DNA from 2 places in the Actinocorallia herbida genome. Region 2 is predicted to be linked to the other one. Evidence: predicted binding sites of a transcription regulator. Region 2 holds the regulator's gene; the other holds the start of a gene.
The links. Region 2 encodes HspR, which represses chaperone genes until heat shock. Its sites were predicted from a motif close to ANTTGAGTCNNNNNGACTCAANT; they were not measured.
Positions count from the first base shown of each region.

Region 1 (9,080 bases), 1.7 Mb from region 2:
TCCGCCACGGCCGCGGGTACTGGTAGGCGGCCTTCGCCGGGTTGCCCGAGGAGTAGGAGCCGCGGACGGTGTTGACCAGGTCGACGACCTTGCCCAGCGCCGACGCCGGCGCGCCCGCGCCGAGCGCGGACCCCGCGGGGGCCCCGGCCGGGACCGCGTCGCTGACGGTCGTGGCGGGCGTCCCGTCGGGCGCCCCGGTGATCCCGGTGACGGCCAGGGCACCGGCCTTGTAGGCGGCGGCGAGCGGGCCGAGGCCGGCGATGGCGGAGTAGCTCTGGTGCTGCCGGTCGAGGACGAACGCCTCCTTGGCCTCGGCGGCCGTGCGGTGGCGGGTGACCGCGGCGCTGTAGCGCATGTTGTCGCGCAGCACGCCGCGGCGCAGCACCTCGCCGGTGTTCCAGGCCGTGCCGGGCCGCCAGAGCGCCAGCATGCCGGAGAGGATCCGGACCGCGGCGTTGGTCTCGACGGTCAGGTTCGCGGCCACGTTGGACCGGTAGTCGTCGACGAAGGGCAGGGCCGCCGCGGCCTCCGCCCGCGCCGCGGCGGGGACCGCCCACGCGGGCACGACGTGCACCGCGGCGACGCCCGCGGCGACCGCGCCCGTCCGCTTGAACAGGGCGCGGCGGTTGATCGAGTTCGTCTGCATGCTCTTCTTCCCGGCCGCCGCACCTCGGCGGCCCCGCCGAGTCTCAGCGGACCGCGCTACGCACCCGGGAACCCCGCGTGAACGACCGTGACCAGGAACATGAAGATCACTCATATCCAGGGTTCCGCCCGTGCGCCCCTCGCTAGGCTCCGCACCTGCCCCCGGCGCGAGCGCTGCGGCACCGCCCGGCGCGCAGGCGCTCGAATCGACGGCCCGGTGCCCCCTCTCGAAGAAAGGGGACCGGACCTCGGAAGGCCCGGCCCCCTTTCCCAATGCTCGTCCGGAACGAGGAAAGGGGGCCGGTCCCGGGTGGGACCGGCCCCCTGTGCCGGGTACCGCCTAGGCGGCGGAGGAGGTGGCGGCGGTCGCGGGCTCCAGCGCGATCGCCAGAACCTCGCGGACGTCGGACACCGCGTGCACGGTCAGCTGGGCGAGCACCTCGGCGGGCACGTCGTCCAGGTCGGGCTCGTTCCGCTTGGGCACGAGGACCGTGGTGATCCCGGCCCGGTGGGCGGCGAGCAGCTTCTGCTTCACCCCGCCGATGGGCAGGACCCGGCCGGTGAGGGAGACCTCACCGGTCATCGCCACGTCCGGCCGGACCGGGCGGCCCGACAGGAGCGACGCCAGCGCCGTCGTCATGGTCACGCCCGCGGACGGGCCGTCCTTCGGGACCGCGCCGGCCGGGACGTGGACGTGCACGCCCCTGTCCTTCAGGTCGCCGACGGGCAGTTCCAGCTCCGCGCCGCGCGAGCGCAGGTACGACAGCGCGATCCGCGCCGACTCCTTCATGACGTCGCCGAGCTGGCCCGTCAGCGTCACTCCGGTGTCGCCGGTCTCGGCGTCCGCCAGGGACGCCTCGACGTACAGGACGTCGCCGCCCGCACCCGTCACCGCCAGGCCCGTCGCCACCCCGGGGACCGCGGTGCGCCGCTCGGACTCCTTGAGCGAGACCTCCGGGGTGAACCGGGGCCGGCCCAGGTAGTCCGTCAGGTCGTCGATGACGACCGGCAGCTCCACCTCGCCGAGCGCGGCCTTGGCGGTGACCTTGCGCAGCACCCGCGCGATCGACCGCTCCAGGGAGCGGACGCCCGCCTCGCGGGTGTACTCGCCCGCGATCAGCCGCAGCGCCTCGTCCGGGAAGACGATGTCGCCGGACTCCAGGCCCGCCTTGTCGAGCTGGCGGGACAGCAGGTGGTCGCGCGCGATCGTGACCTTCTCGTCCTCGGTGTAGCCGTCGAGCGTCACCAGCTCCATGCGGTCGAGCAGGGGGCCGGGGATGGTGTCCAGCGAGTTGGCGGTGGCCAGGAACAGCACGTCGGAGAGGTCGAGCTCCACCTCCAGGTAGTGGTCGCGGAACGTGTGGTTCTGCGCCGGGTCGAGCACCTCCAGCAGCGCGGCCGTCGGGTCGCCCCGGTAGTCGGCGCCGACCTTGTCGATCTCGTCGAGCAGGACGACCGGGTTCATCGAACCGGCCTCCTTGATCGCCCGGACGATCCGGCCGGGCAGCGCGCCGACGTAGGTGCGCCGGTGGCCGCGGATCTCCGCCTCGTCCCGGACGCCGCCAAGGGCGACCCGGACGAACTCGCGGCCCATCGCCCGCGCGACGGACTCGCCGAGCGAGGTCTTGCCGACCCCGGGAGGACCGGCCAGCGCGAGGACCGCGCCGGACCTGCGCCCGCCGACGACCCCGAGGCCGCGATCGGACCGCCGCTTGCGGACGGCCAGGTACTCGATGATCCGGTCCTTCACGTCGGCGAGGCCGGCGTGGTCGGCGTCCAGGATGGCCCGGGCGCCCTCGATGTCGTAGGAGTCCTCGGAACGCTCGTTCCACGGGATCTCCAGGACGGTGTCCAGCCAGGTGCGGATCCAGGCGCCCTCAGGCGAGGCGTCGCTGGACCTCTCCAGCTTGTCGACCTCCTTGAGCGCCGCCTTCTCCACCTTCTCCGGCAGGTTCGCCGCCTCGATACGGGCGCGGTAGTCCTCCTCCTCGCCCTCCTCGGCATCGCCGTTCAGCTCGGCCAGCTCCTTGCGGACGGCCTGGAGCTGCTGCTTGAGCAGGAACTCGCGCTGCTGCTTGTCGATGCCGTCCTGGACGTCCTTGCGGATGGTCTCGGCGACGTCGAGTTCGGCGAGCTGGTCGCGCGCCCATCCCGTCACCAGTTCCAGCCGCTCGACGGCGTCGGCGGTCTCCAGCAGGGTGATCTTCTGCTCAACGCTCAGGTAGGGCGCGTAGCCCGCCTGGTCGGCGAGGATCGACGGGTCGTCGATCTGCTGCACGATGTCGACGAGCTGCCAGGATCCGCGGTGCTGGAGGATCGCCTGGAGCAGGCCCTTGTACTCCTTGGCCAGCTTGGCGGCCTCGGGTCCGGCCGCCGGGATGTCGACGGTGTCGCCCTCGACCCAGAGCGCGGCGCCCGGCCCGGTCGTCCCGGTGCCGATGCGGACCCGGCTCACGGCGCGGACCACGGCGCCCGGCTCCCCGCCCGGCAGCCTTCCCTCGCGCTCGACGACGCCGAGCACACCGACCGCCGCGTACTTCCCGTCGACGCGCGGCACGAGCAGAACGCGCGGCTTGCCCGCCGCCACGGCCCGCGCCGCCTCGATCGCCGCCCGCACCTCGCTGTCGTTCAGCTCCAGCGGCACCACCATGCCGGGCAGCACGACCGTGTCGTCGAGCGGCAGCACCGGCACCGTCAGTCTCTCGCTCATTTCACTCCCCAGTCATGGATTTTCTTGAGTCACTCACACTCAAGAAACCAGAGCCTTGATTCATTCCCCACCCCTGTTCGCTCACAGCGATCAACCGGGGCGAACCCCGCAGAAGCGAAGATTGCGGTGAAACCCCCAACCCCCTCCCCGCATTCCCCGCGCCCCACCCGGCAGTCCCTAAGGTCACAAACAGCATGAAATGGGCATATTTCTCACGAGAGGGGCGGCCATGGGCGTGGACGGATCGGCCGGGCCCGCGGATCCGCCGGAGTCGCTGGAACTCGGCGACGCGGTGCTCCGGCGAACGCGGGAAGGGGACGCGGCGGTCCTGCTGGACGCCGTGAACGCGTCCTTCGCCGAACTGCACCCGTGGATGCCCTGGGCCGCACGCCCGCTGACCCTCGACGACGAGTTCGAGATGATCGCCGCGGCCCAGGACAACTGGCGCAACGGCGACGCCTACCTCTACGGCGCTTTCGCCCCCGATGGCACCGCCCTCGGCGGCTTCGGAATGCACCGCAGAGTCGGCCCCGGCGCCATCGAGATCGGCTACTGGCTCCGCACCGGCCACACCGGCCGCGGCCTGGCCACCCGCGCCGTCCGCGCCCTCACCACCGCCGCCCTGGCCCTCCCCGACATCTCCCGCGTCGAAATCCACTGCGACGAGGCCAACACCGCAAGCGCCGCCGTCCCCCACCGCCTCGGCTACCACCTCGCCGAAACCCGCCCCACCACCCCCGAAGCCCCCGCCGAAACCGGCCGCACCCTGATCTGGACCACCGCCGCCCTTCCCCATGGCCCGCCCCGCGGGAACACGGCCCGGCGCTAGGCTGACGGAACCGAGATCCGGACAAGGAAGAGGCCGAGCATGCGTCTACCTGTGTGGGCCACCGACCCGGCCAGCATGCTCATCACCGAGGAGCAGTACGAAGCGCTGCCTGCGGACATCGCACGCACGATCGAGGTCGTCGACGGACGGGTGATCTTCTGTCAGTCGCCCACCCCGGAGCATCGGACCGTGTCGTTCAACCTCACCGCTGCGCTGAAGGGCGCTCGGCCGAAGGGGCCCTGCGTGGCGGTGCTCCAGGACACCGACATGTGGTACGTCTACGCGAACGTGCGCAAGAGCGCCGAGGGGAAGCACTTCACGTTGCGGCGACCGGATGTCAGCGTGCTGTGGTGCTTGAAGCCCAGGGCGCGGATGACGTCGGCGGATGTGTTCGTGGCGATCGAGATCAGCAGCACGAACACCGAGACGGATTTCGCGGACAAGAAGGCCGAGTACGCCCGTCAGGGGATCGAGGTCTATCTGATCGTCGTCATGGCCGAGAGCCGGATCCACTCGGTCGAGGAGTACCGGCTCGACTGGTCGAAGCGGAACTACCAGCTGGCCGCAGTGCACCGGGAGGCGCTGCGAACCTCCCTGCCCGAGGGGATGCTGATCGACGTCTCGTTCACCGAGCTCGAGCTGAACTAGGCGGGATGCCCGCCGCCCTTGCGTACCGTTTCGGCCGATGCCTCCCCAGCGTGTGGCGAGGCGGGGTTCAGAAGGCGGTGGGTTCCGTGGGGACCAGCCAGGGGATGCCGGTGGTGGCGGTGTGGGCGGTGAGGAGGGTGGTGACGGTGGGGGCGAGCAGGGCTCGGGCGTCGGGGGGAAGGTCGAGGAGGAAGGTGTCGAGGCGGGCGATGATCTCCTGATGGGCGGCGTCGGCGGCCTCCTGGCCGGGCGGGGTGAGGGCGGCGTGCCAGATGCGGCGGTCGCGGGGGTCGCGGACGCGCTCCAGGAGGCCGCGGCGCTCGACCCGGTCTACCAGGCCGGACAGGCCTGATCGCTCCAGGTGCAGGGCGGCGGCCAGGGTGCCCATCGGGACGGGGCCGCGGGCGAGCCGGCAGAGCAGCTGGGTCTGCTGCGGGGTCAGGCCGTGCGCGCGGCTCACATCGGCGAACACGTGCTGCACCATGTGCGACAGCCGGACCAGCGCCTCGGCCGGGCCGATCGGCTCGGTCGTCCCGGTCATCACAACCTCCTTTTCCTACCGTAGTTGACGGATATATCCGGCGCGACCTAACGTGCTTCGCACAGCGAATCTTTCGCAGTGCGAACCTTCCGCTTGGCGAAACTTCCGTACTGCGAATTTTATCGCGCGCGCCGACCCCATCCTGCGTGTCGAACCAGAAAGACCCTCCCCGTGCCAGCATCTGCCCGCGCTCTCGCCGCGCTCGCGCCCCTCCTGCTCCTCCCGGCCTGCGCCGCCGACTCCTCCCCCGCCGCCGAAGCGGTGCTCCAGATCGCGCTGCCCGCCGACCCCGGCTGCCTGGACCCCCAGCAGACCGGCCAGCTCGCGGCCCTCGACGTGTCGCGTTCCCTGGTCGACACCCTCACCGACCAGGACCCCGAGACCGGCGAGATCGTCCCCTGGCTCGCGCAGGAGTTCACCGCATCCGCCGACGGCAGGTCCTTCACCTTCGTGCTGCGCGAGGGCGTCACCTTCAGCGACGGCACCCCGCTCGACGCCGCAGCCGTCAAGGCGACCTTCGACAGACTGATCAAGTTCCCGGCCAACGGCGCCCCCGCCTACCTGCGCGGCTACCAGGGCACGAAGGTCGCCGACTCACGCAACTTCACGGTCGCCTTCGACGCCCCCAACGCGCAGTTCCTCCAGGCGACGTCCGGGGCGGGATTCGGCATCCTGTCGCCGAAGACCGCGGCGGCGGACCCCGCCGAGCGCTGCCGCGGCTCCTTCGTCGGCTCGGGACCGTTCGTCCTCGACCACTACACGGCCAACCAGGAGGTCGTCCTCAAGCGCCGTGAAGGCTACGCCTGGCCGTCTTCACTGGCCGCGAACGACGGCGCGGCCAAGGTCGCCGGGGCTCGGTTCGTGTTCGTCCCCGAGGCCGGGGCCAGGACCGGCGCGCTCTCCTCCGGCCAGGTGGCCGTCGCGCAGAACATCCAGGAGGCCGACCGGGCCCGGTTCCAGAGCGGCGGATTCCAGCTGCTCACCAAGGCGGTCCCCGGCCTGGTGCCACCGCTGTCCCTGAACCACGCGGGCGTGCTGGGCGACCGGCGGCTCCGCGAGGCGCTGCTGCTCGGGGTCGACCGGCAGGCGCTGGTCGACACGGTCCTCGGCGCGCAGTTCCGGCCCGCGACGAGCGTGCTGTCATCCACCACCCCGTTCTACGCCGACCGCGCCGACCGGCTGCGCCACGATCCCGACCGCGCCAAGGCCCTGCTCGACGAGGCGGGCTGGAAGCCCGGGGCCGACGGGATCCGCGCCAAGGACGGCGCGCCGCTGAAGCTCGTCTGGCTGATCCCCGCGCCGACCCCGCCGGTCAACGAACTCGTCCAGCAGCAGCTGCGCGCCCTCGGCATCGACGTCGAACTGCGCGCGGTGCCCCCGGCCAAGTACGTCGAGCAGCAGCAGAAGGGGGAGTTCGACCTGACCGCCGTCGCCGTCACCCGCGCCGACCCCGACGTCCTGCGCAACATCTTCTCCACCAAGGGCGCCAACCTGTGGCACCTGCCCTCGAGCGAACTCGACACCTTCCTCGACCAGCAGGCGTCGGCCACCGACGGCAAGGCCCGCCAGGAGGCCGTCGACAAGGCCGTCACCTGGATCCTCGACCACGCCGACACCGTCCCGCTGTACGAGAACTCCCTGGTCCACGCCGTGTCGGACAAGGTGAAGGGCCTCCGCCTTGACGCCTCCGCCCGGCTGGGGCTGCACGATGTCGAGCTCTCCTGATCGCCGGGCCGTCCCGCGCTACGTCGCGGGGCGGCTCGCCCAGGCCGCCGTGGTCGTGTGGGCGGCCTTCACCGTCGTGTTCGCGATCCAGCGGCTGGTGCCGGGCGATCCGGTGGAGCTGATGCTGAGCGGGCGCAACGGGTTCGAGGCCGTGCCGCCCGAGGACGTCGCCCGGGTCCGGGCCGAGCTGGGCTTCGACCGGCCGGTCGCGGTCCAGTACCTGGACGCCGCGGTCTCGGCGGTGCGCGGCGACTTCGGCGCCTCGATCCAGACCGGGCGCCCGGTCGCGGCGATGCTCGCCGAGGCGCTGCCCGCCACCCTCACGCTCGGCCTGACCGCGCTCGCGCTGAGCGTGGCGGCCGGGACGCTGCTCGCGGTCGCCGCGAACCTGCCGCACGGCGGCGCGCTGCGGGCCCTGCCCGGACTCGCCGTCTCGCTGCCGTCCTTCCTCGTCGGGCTCGTGCTGATCCAGCTGTTCGCGCTGCGCTGGCCGCTGCTGCCGTCGCTCGGCGGGTCGGGGCTGCCCGGCCTGGTGCTGCCGGCCTGCACCCTGGCGATACCCGGCGCGGCCCTGGTCGCGCAGGTCCTCGGCCGGAGCCTGGCCGAAACGCTCCGCGAACCCTACTGCGAGACGCTGCGCGCGACCGGCGCCAGTACGGTCCGCGTGGTGCTGCGGCACGGGCTGCGCAACGCCGCGATCCCCGCCGTGACGGTCGCGGGCGTGCTCACCGGCGGGCTGATCGGCGGGGCCGTCGTGGTCGAGACGGTCTTCTCCCGGCAGGGGGTCGGCCGGATCGTCCAGTTCGCCGTCTCGACCCAGGACCTTCCGGTGGTCCAGGGCGTCGTGGTGGTCGCGGCGGTCGGGTTCGCGGGCGTGAACCTGGCGGTCGATCTGCTGTATCCGGTGCTCGACCCCCGGGTACGGACCGTGCGGAGGCCCTCCGGGGCGCTCAGGGCGGTGAAGGCATGAGGCGGCCAGGCACCCTTCTCGCGGTGGCGGTCCTGCTGCTCGTCGCGGGCTGGACCGTCCGGCCCGGCTGGTTCACCGGGCAGAGCGCCGTCGAGGGCACCGGGGCCGAGCGGTTCCGCCCGCCGGGCCCCCGGCACTTGTTCGGCACCGACCAGCTCGGCCGCGACGTGTTCGCGCGCGTCGTCCACGGGACCGCGCCGTCCGTGCAGGCCGCCGTCCTGGCGATCGCGCTGGGGCTGTCCGTCGGGGTGGCGCTCGGGCTGCTCGCCGGGTTCTTCGGCGGCCTGCCCGAGACGCTCGTCATGCGCGCCGTGGAGATCCCGCTGTCGATCCCGCCGGTGCTGCTGTCGCTCACCGTCATCAGCGTCCTCGGGTTCGGGACGGCGGAGATCGGCCTGGCCGTGGGCGTCACCGGGATCGCGACGTTCGCGCGGGTCACCCGCGCCCGCGTCCTCCAGGTCCGGACGTCCCCGCACGTCGAGGCCGCGAGGCTTTCCGGGGGCGGGCCGACGCGGATCCTGCTCCGGCACGTGCTCCCGTTCACCGCCGGGCCCGTCCTCGCGCTCGCCGCGCTGGACTTCGGCCTGGTCGTCCTCGCCGTCTCCTCGCTCGGATTCCTCGGGTACGGCGCGCCGCCGCCCGCCCCCGAGTGGGGCGCGCTGGTCGCGGGCGGGCGCGACCACCTCGCGACCGCCTGGTGGCTGACCGTCCTGCCCGGACTGACGGTCGCGGCCGTGGTGGTGGCCGCGGGCCGTGTCTCCCGGGCGCTGCAGGACGGGGGGCGGGCGGCATGAGCGCGCTCCTCACCGTCCGCGGGCTGCGGGTCTCCTACCCGGGCGCCGAAGCCGTCGCGGGCATCGATCTGACGGTCGAGGCCGGGCGGATCACCGCGCTGGTCGGCGAATCCGGCTCCGGGAAGAGCACCCTCGCGCACACCGTCCTGGGGCTGCTGCCGCCGAGCGCGCGGATGAGCGCGGACGCCCTGGAGTTCGAGGGCCGCGACCTCACCCGG
Region 1 is NZ_RJKE01000001.1:7,210,230-7,219,309, forward strand. It holds gene EDD29_RS47850 (phosphatase PAP2 family protein) at 1-646, opposite strand, end outside; gene lon (endopeptidase La) at 986-3,355, opposite strand; gene EDD29_RS32900 (GNAT family N-acetyltransferase) at 3,585-4,184, shown strand; gene EDD29_RS32905 (Uma2 family endonuclease) at 4,224-4,832, shown strand; gene EDD29_RS32910 (MarR family winged helix-turn-helix transcriptional regulator) at 4,900-5,373, opposite strand; gene EDD29_RS32915 (ABC transporter substrate-binding protein) at 5,545-7,098, shown strand; gene EDD29_RS32920 (ABC transporter permease) at 7,082-8,068, shown strand; gene EDD29_RS32925 (ABC transporter permease) at 8,065-8,862, shown strand; gene EDD29_RS32930 (dipeptide ABC transporter ATP-binding protein) at 8,859-9,080, shown strand, end outside.
Region 1: a site for HspR is predicted at 3,378-3,400, ahead of lon (endopeptidase La). Genes of this name have one in related genera too.

Region 2 (9,080 bases):
TCCGAAGAACCGGGACTTGCGGCCCTTGGTCTTCGGCGCGTTCTTGAAGCGGATGATCGCGAAGGTGAGCAGGCCCAGGGCGCACATCACGGCGATGAAGTCCTGGATGAACCCGATCGGACCCCACGTCTGGAGGATCGGGACGTGCGTCTCCAGACCGAACAGGAGCGCGATGCCCGCCTCGAGGTACACGGTGGCGAGCAGGAAGAAGGCCCACATCACGAAGAAGTGGGCGAGCCCCGCCACGGTCCACTTGAGCAGCTTCTTCTGCCCGAGGACCTCGGTGACCTGTCCTTCGACGTCGCCCTTGGGGTCGCGCTTGACGCTCGCCACGCGGTCCGGAGCGGGTTGCCCGCTCTTGAACAGCTTGGCGAGGAAGAGCACGCGCTTCCCGGCGAGCGCTAGCGCGACCGCCGCTCCGGCGAGCCCGATGATCAATGTGATCAGGAACACTGTTCCGTCCTCCTGGGGTACGGCCATTGGCTGAAGCGTAGGGCGCGCCGCCAGCTTGATCGCACGCGGGTCCCGAGTTATACCGACGAGTAACTTACCAAGCCAGAGCCGTGCGCTCGCACCGTAGTGGACCGGTCAATGCGAGAGGTACCCCGTGTTTCCCGTTCGTGACACTACAGACCTTGGATTGGGCGATTTGTGAGGTTAGTCTCAGCGGCGCCCCCATCCCCAGGAGCACGCCGAGGCGAAGCCGCCTCACCGGTATCCCACCCCCCAAGGAGCCGTGTCCATGCGTCGCCTCATCTCCGCAGGGCTCGCCGCGGTGGCGGTGGGCCTCTGCCTCACCGCCACCCCCGCGCAGGCCGACAACACCTATACCCCCACCGAGGCCGACTTCGCCGACTGCCCGGCGAAGCCCGCGGGCGCGTCCGACTGGACGTGCTTCGTGCTGACCGCCCTCGACGGCCAGTTCCGCCTGAAGAACATGAAGGCACGGATCACCTCTCCGTACCGGCTGACGATCGGGCAGGGCAACGTCAACGGCACGAAGACCGCCGTGCTCGGCTCCCTGAAGGGCGACCCCGTGCCCTTCGTGACGGGCCTGCTGGGCACCCCTCTGGAGATCCCCGACCCCACGGGGTGGCAGGTCCAGATCGAAGCCACCGGAGAGGTCTCCCCCGGCGCCCTCGTCCCCTCCAAAGTGGGCCTCAAGGCGCGGCTCATCGGCGACGGCCTGGGCGCGAACTGCTACATCGGCTCCGACACCGCTCCCGTCGTCATCGCCCCCCGCATCCAGTGGACGCTGCCGTGGCTCGTCAGCGGAAAACTGCTCACCCGGGCCAAGGTCTACGACGACGTCTTCGCCATCGACTGGGCGACCGGATGCGAGAACCAGCTCCCCAACGTGCTGATCGGGGCGGCGAACGCCACGAGCAACCACTTCGACGCCACCTGGGCCATCCGTCACAAGACCTTCTAAGGACGCTGCGATGAGATTCCGCCGTACCGGGGTCGTCCTCGGCGCCCTCGCCCTCACGCTCGGCTTCACCGCGCCCGCCTCCGCGGCCGAGCAGGCCTATGTGCCCTCGCCCGCCGACTTCGCCGACTGCCCCGCACAGCCCGCGGGCGTCACCGAGTGGAACTGCTACGTCTCGATCGCCTTGGAGGGCGGCTTCACCCTCGGGACGAAGAAGAACATCCGCATCCTGCTCGACAAGCCCATCCGGGTCACCGCCGCCGAGGGCAAGGCGGCGGACGGCTCGAAGGTGACGGCCTGGGGCGGCATCACCCAGCCGCAGAACTTCAAGGTCGTGACGGTACTTCCCGGAACGAACGTGATCCTCTCGACCCTGCCCGAGATCGAGGGCCGGCTCGTCGGGGTCGGGCTGAACCGGCCGGACTCGATCCACGAGTTCAAGGTGAAGTTCAAGCTGTGGAGCCCGGGCGGGCTGCTCGGCCAGAACTGCACGATCGGCACGGACGCCTCCCCCGTCGTCCTCAAGCCGCAGAGCACGGCCTCCCTGCCGTGGTTCTTCTGGCTGACCCCCGGCATCAAGATCTGGGCGAACGACGACCAGTACGCCCTCCCCGCGTCAACGGGCTGCTCCACCTACCCGCTGCTCGGCCACCCCGACGATCTCCTGGGCCTGCCCGCCGCCTCCGGCGTCAGCTCCGCGAACTTCGTCTGGGCGGTCCGGCAGAAGAAGTACTGACGCTTCTCCGCCCCCCTCTCCTTCCGACAGGCGGGAGCGCGGCTCCTCGGGGCCGCGCTCACACCCCACCCCTACCGGAGCCATCATGAAGAAGCTTCTGCGTCGTGCTGCCACCGGAGCAGCCGCGCTCGCCACCGCGGTCGCGCTCGCGCCGGCCGCTCCCGCGGCCGCAGAGAACGCCTATGTCCCGTCGGAGGCCGACTTCGCGTCCTGCCCGGCCAGGCCCGCGGACGCGACGTCCTGGACCTGCTTCGTCTCCACCGTCATCGACGGGACGATCGACATCGGCTCGGTGAAGGTCCTCGTCGACAAGCCGATCCAGCTCGTCACCGGGCAGGGCAGACTCGCCGACGGCACCTCGGTCGCCAAGGTCGGCGGGCTGACCAGCGGTGAGCTGACGATCCAGACGCCGCTTCCGGGCACGGGCATCTACACCCAGGACCTGACGGGCACCAAGGTCAAGATCGAGACGACGGGCTCGGTCGTCGCGGGCACGGTCATGCCGAAGGAGTTCGGGGTGAAGTTCCGCTTCGTCCACCCGCTCGTCCTCGGTTCCTGCTACGTCGGCACCGACGCCGCGCCGATCACGGTCAAGCCGGTGATCGGGCTCGCCCTTCCCGAGGTCCGCGAGGGTGTTCTCCTGGCAAAGGTCTGGACGACCGACATGAAGTTCGCGCTGCCCAAGGCGTCCGGTTGCGGGCTGATCCCGGGCGGGCTCGTGGACCTGATCGTCAACGACCGCTTCCAGCTGCCGAACACCGCGGGCACCAACAAGGCCGCGTGGAACTGGCTCGTCCGGCACAAGACCATGTAACCCTTCTGGCCGCCTTCGGGCGGCCTGACCAGGCCGAACGGGCCCGCCGCCTGCCCCCCGACAGGCATGGCGGGCCCGTTCTTCGTTTGCCGGACGAGCGGGTACATCCCGGAATAGGCTGCGTCACACCGGTGTTCCAGCAACTAAGTTGAGCGAGTTTGACTCAACTCATTTGACAGCACACGACGCGCGGGGCATTCTGGGACCCGTCAGAGCCCCGATGAGACAGACGGAGGAAGCGGACGATGGCACGTGCGGTCGGTATCGACCTCGGGACGACCAACTCGGTCGTCGCGATTCTGGAGGGCGGCGAGCCCACCGTGATCGCAAACGCGGAGGGGTCGCGGACCACGCCGTCCGTCGTGGCCTTCGCGAAGAACGGCGAGGTGCTCGTCGGTGAGGTCGCCAAGCGGCAGGCCGTCACCAACGTGGACCGGACCATCCGCTCGGTGAAGCGTGAGATCGGCACCGACTGGAAGGTCGGGATCGACGGCAAGGACTTCACCCCGCAGCAGATCAGCGCGTTCGTGCTCCAGAAATTGAAGCGCGACGCCGAGGCCTACCTGGGCGAGAAGGTCACCGACGCGGTGATCACCGTCCCGGCCTACTTCAGCGACCACCAGCGGCAGTCCACCAAGGAGGCCGGCCAGATCGCGGGACTGAACGTCCTGCGCATCATCAACGAGCCGACCGCCGCCGCCCTGGCCTACCACCTGGAGCGCGAGGGCGAGGCCACCATCCTGGTCTTCGACCTCGGCGGTGGCACCTTCGACGTCTCGCTGCTGGAAGTCGGCGACGGCGTCGTGGAGGTGAAGGCCACCAGCGGCGACAACCACCTGGGCGGCGACGACTGGGACAACAAGGTCGTCGACTGGCTGGTCACCAACTTCAAGAACGCGCACGGCGTGGACCTCTCCAAGGACAAGATGGCGCTCCAGCGCCTGCGTGAGGCCGCGGAGAAGGCGAAGATCGAGCTGTCCTCCTCCTCGGAGACCACGATCAACCTGCCGTACATCACGGCCTCGGCCGAGGGCCCCCTGCACCTCGACGAGAAGCTCACCCGGGCGGAGTTCCAGCGGCTCACCTCGGATCTGCTCGACCGCTGCAAGGCGCCGTTCCAGCAGGTCATCAAGGACGCCGGGATCACGGTCAACAAGATCGACCACGTGGTCCTGGTCGGCGGCTCGACCCGCATGCCCGCGGTGACCGAGCTGGTCAAGGAGCTCGCCGGCAAGGACCCCAACAAGGGCGTCAACCCCGACGAGGTCGTGGCCGTCGGCGCCGCGCTCCAGGCCGGCGTCCTCAAGGGCGAGGTCAAGGACGTCCTGCTCCTCGACGTGACCCCGCTGTCCCTCGGCATCGAGACCAAGGGCGGCATCTTCACCAAGATCATCGAGCGGAACACCACGATCCCGACCAAGCGCTCGGAGACCTTCACCACGGCCGACGACAACCAGCCGTCCGTGGAGATCCAGGTCTACCAGGGCGAGCGCGAGATCGCGGCGTACAACAAGAAGCTCGGCACCTTCCAGCTCACCGGCCTGCCCCCGGCGCCCCGCGGCGTCCCGCAGATCGAGGTGGCCTTCGACATCGACGCCAACGGCATCGTCAACGTCTCGGCCAAGGACCTCGGCACCGGCAAGGAGCAGTCGATGGTCATCTCCGGCGGCTCCGCGCTGCCGAAGGACGACATCGAGCGGATGATGCGCGAGGCCGAGCAGTACGCCGAGGAAGACCGCCGGATCAAGGAGCAGGCCGAGATCCGCAACCAGGCGGAGACCCTCACCTACTCGACGGAGAAGTTCGTCAAGGAGAACGAGGACAAGCTGCCCGAGGACCTCAAGAAGGAGGTCACCGACGGCATCGCCGAGGTGCGCAAGGACCTCGAGGGCACCGACACCGACGCGATCAAGGCGTCGGCCGAGAAGCTGGCCCAGTCGTCGCAGAAGCTCGGCGCGGCGCTCTACGCCCAGCAGCAGGCCGACGGCTCCGCCGACACCGCCGCACCCGGCGCCGACCAGAGCGCCCAGGACGACGAGGTCGTGGACGCCGAGATCATCGACGACGACAAGGACGCCAAGTGAGCAGTTCTCAGGAAGAACCGGTGATCCGCGACTCGCGGCGCATCGATCCTGAGACGGGCGAGCTGCGGACTCCTCCCACCGAGGAGGAGTCCGCGGCTCCGGCCGACGAAGCGGTCGATGAGGCCTCCACCGAACTGCGCGAGCAGCTCGAGGAGCGCACCAAGGACCTTCAGAGGCTCCAGGCCGAGTACGTGAACTACCGCAAGCGGGTGGAACGCGACAGGGTGGCCGTGCGGGAGCAGGCCATCTCGGGCGTGCTCACCGACCTGCTGCCGATCCTCGACAGCATCGACAAGGCCCGCGAGCACGACGAGCTCGTCGGCGCCTTCAAGTCCGTCGGGGAGTCCCTGGAGACGACCCTCGGCAAGCTGGGCCTGGAACGGTACGGGGCGGTCGGCGATCCGTTCGACCCGAACGTGCACGAGGCGCTGACCCACGTCCCGTCCGCGGACGTGGAGGAGGACTCGGTGCTGGAGGTCTACCAGCCCGGATACCGGATCGGCGAGCGCGTCGTCCGGCCGGCCCGTGTGGTCGTCGCCGGCCCGCAGGCCTGAACTGACACCGGTCCCGGGGGCGGCGGCCCGCCCCCGGGACGAGATCCGCAGCACATTTCGAAGGGGAGCCGGTGAGCACCAAGGACTACCTTGAGAAGGACTATTACAAGTCCCTCGGTGTCGCCAAGACCGCCACCCAGGACGAGATCAAGAAGTCCTACCGGAAGCTCGCTCGCAAGTTCCACCCCGACGCCAACAAGGGCGACGCCGAGGCCGAGGAGCGCTTCAAGGAGATCTCCGAGGCCTACGACGTCCTGTCCGACGACAAGCGCCGCAAGGAGTACGACGAGGTCAGGGCGTACGGGGGCGCGTTCCGCGGGGGCGGTCCGGGCGGAGGTCCGCAGGGTTTCGACCTCAACGATCTCTTCGGCAGCAACGCCCCGGGAGGGGCCGGCGCCGGCGAGCGCCTGGGCGACCTCTTCGGCGGCCTCTTCGGCCGCGGCGGCGGCCAGACCCGCACCACCTCCACCCGCAGGCCGCGGCGCGGCCAGGACGTCGAGTCCGAGGTGACCCTGACCTTCAGCGAGGCGCTGGACGGGATCACGGTCCCGCTCCGGCTGTCCTCCGAGGCGCCCTGCCAGACCTGCCGGGGCACCGGAGCCAAGGCGGGCACCCTGCCTCGGGTCTGCCCCTACTGCGAAGGCACCGGCCAGGAGACCCGCAACATGGGCGGTTTCGGGTTCGCCGAGCCGTGCAGCCACTGCCACGGCCGCGGCATGGTCGTCGACGACCCGTGCCCGACCTGCAACGGCAGCGGCCGGGCCATCGGCACCCGCACCATCCAGGCGCGCATCCCCGCGGGCGTCAAGGACGGCCAGACCATCCGGCTCAAGGGCAAGGGCGCGCCCGGCGAGAGCGGCGGCCCGGCGGGCGACCTGCTCGTCAAGCTCAAGGTCTCCGGACATCCCGTCTTCGGCCGCGACGGCGACAACCTCATGGTGACCGTCCCGGTGACGTTCCCCGAGGCCGCGCTCGGCGCCGAGATCATGGTGCCGGTGCACGGCGGCCAGCCCGTCAAGCTGCGCATTCCCGAGGGCACCCCGAACGGCAGGACCTTCCGGGTGCGCGGCAGGGGCGCGACCCGCCGCGACGGTTCCAGGGGCGATCTCCTGGCGACCATCGAGGTGAACGTGCCACAGAAGCTGACGGACGAGGAGCGCAAGTCGCTCACCGACCTGTCGGAGACCCATCGCGGCGACGACCTGCGCCAGACCCTGGTGCAGCAGGCTAGGGAGGGGTAAGTGGACTTCCCCGACGACACCCCGGTCTATGTCATCTCGATCGCGGCGCAACTGTCGGGTCTCCACCCGCAGACGCTGCGCACCTACGACCGCATGGGGCTGGTCTCCCCCGGCCGGGCGTCCGGCCGGGGCCGCCGGTACTCCGCGCGCGACATCGCGGCGCTCCGCGAGATCCAGCGGCTCTCCCAGGAGGAGGGGGTCAACCTGGCGGGCATCAGCAAGATCCTCGAACTCCAGCGCTCCAACGACGAGCTGCGCAATGAGCTCGGACGGCTGAGACGGCTCGTCGAGGAGCTGGGCAACGAACTCGAGTCCACCCGTGCCGTCGCCGCCAGACTCGCGCAGATGCGCGGGGAGGGGCGCGGGGGCGATCTGGTCCCGATCCGCCAGACCGGGGTCGTCCTCTGGCGAAAGCAGCAAGACTGAAGGATTTTTGAACCCGGGGGTTTGATCCAATGGACTACAAGCTGACCAACAAGAGCCAGGACGCGGTCTCGGTCGCGGTCCGCCGGGCGGCCTCGGAGGGCAGTCCCCAGGTCGAGCCGGCCCATCTCCTCGCGGCGCTGCTGGCGCAGAGCGAGGGCACGACGGTCCCGCTGCTGGAGGCGGTGGGCGCGGACCCGTCGGCGATCCGGCGGCGCACGGAGGAGCTCATCGCGAACCTGCCGAAGGCGCAGGGATCGACGGTGGCGGCGCCCCAGACCTCGCGCCAGCTCCTCGCCTCGCTGAACACCGCGGCGTCACGCGCCCGCCAGCTCCAGGACGAGTACGTCTCCACCGAGCACCTCCTGGTCGGCCTCGCGACGGACGGCGGCCAGGTCGCCGACCTGCTGCGCGAGTACGGCGCCTCCCCCGACGCCCTGCTCGACGCGTTCGAGAAGGTCCGCGGGCACGGGCGCATCACCAGCGAGAACCCCGAGGACACCTTCCAGTCGCTCGAGAAGTACGGCGTCGACCTCACCCAGAAGGCGCGGGACGGCAAGCTCGACCCCGTCATCGGCAGGGACGGGGAGATCCGCAGGACCGTCCAGGTGCTGTCGCGGCGCACCAAGAACAACCCCGTGCTCATCGGCGAGCCCGGCGTCGGCAAGACCGCCGTCGTCGAGGGGCTGGCGCAGCGGATCGTCACCGGCGACGTGCCGGAGTCGCTGCGCGACAAGCGGCTCATCTCGCTCGACCTCGGCGCGATGGTCGCGGGCGCGAAGTTCCGCGGCGAGTTCGAGGAGCGGCTCAAGTCCGTCCTGAACGAGATCAAGGAGTCCGAGGGACAGATCATCACGTTCATCGACGAGCTGCACACCGTCGTGGGGGCGGGCGCGGCCGAGGGCGCGATGGACGCGGGCAACATGCTCAAGCCGATGCTGGCGCGCGGTGAGCTCCGCATGATCGGCGCGACCACGCTGGACGAGTACCGCGAGCGGATCGAGAAGGATCCCGCGCTGGAGCGCCGCTTCCAGCAGGTGTTCGTGGGCGAGCCGTCGGTCGAGGACACCATCGCGATCCTGCGCGGCCTCAAGGGCCGGTACGAGGCGCACCACCAGGTGCAGATCTCCGACTCGGCGCTGGTCGCCGCGGCCACGCTGTCGGACCGCTACATCACCTCGCGGTTCCTGCCGGACAAGGCGATCGACCTCGTCGACGAGGCCGCCTCCCGGCTGCGGATGGAGATCGACTCCCGGCCGGTCGAGATCGACCAGCTCCAGCGCACGGTCGACCGGATGAAGATGGAGGAGCTCGCGCTCGCCAAGGAGTCCGACGAGGCGTCCCGGCAGCGGCTGGAGAAGCTCCGCGCCGACCTCGCCGACAAGCAGGAGCACCTGCACGGCCTCGTCGGCCGCTGGGAGCAGGAGAAGGCCGGCCTGAACCGGGTCGGCGAGCTCAAGAAGAAGCTCGACGACCTGCAGAGCCTCGCCGAGCGGGCGCAGCGCGAAGGCGACTTCGAGACGTCGTCGCGGCTGCTGTACGGCGAGATCCCGACCCTGGAGAAGGAGATCTCCCAGGCGTCGGAGGAGGCCGAGACCCGCGGCGCGATGGTGAAGGAGGAGGTCGGGCCCGACGACGTCGCCGACGTGGTGTCGGCGTGGACGGGGATCCCGGCGGGGCGGCTCCTGGAAGGCGAGACGGCGAAGCTGCTGCGCATGGAGGACGTCATAGGCGCCCGCCTGATCGGGCAACGCGACGCGGTCATCGCGGTGTCCGACGCGGTCCGCCGCTCCCGTGCG
Region 2 is NZ_RJKE01000001.1:8,914,042-8,923,121, forward strand. It holds gene EDD29_RS40575 ((Fe-S)-binding protein) at 1-453, opposite strand, end outside; gene EDD29_RS40580 (hypothetical protein) at 743-1,432, shown strand; gene EDD29_RS40585 (hypothetical protein) at 1,443-2,165, shown strand; gene EDD29_RS40595 (hypothetical protein) at 2,251-2,979, shown strand; gene dnaK (molecular chaperone DnaK) at 3,225-5,063, shown strand; gene grpE (nucleotide exchange factor GrpE) at 5,060-5,617, shown strand; gene dnaJ (molecular chaperone DnaJ) at 5,689-6,858, shown strand; gene EDD29_RS40615 (heat shock protein transcriptional repressor HspR) at 6,859-7,284, shown strand; gene clpB (ATP-dependent chaperone ClpB) at 7,314-9,080, shown strand, end outside.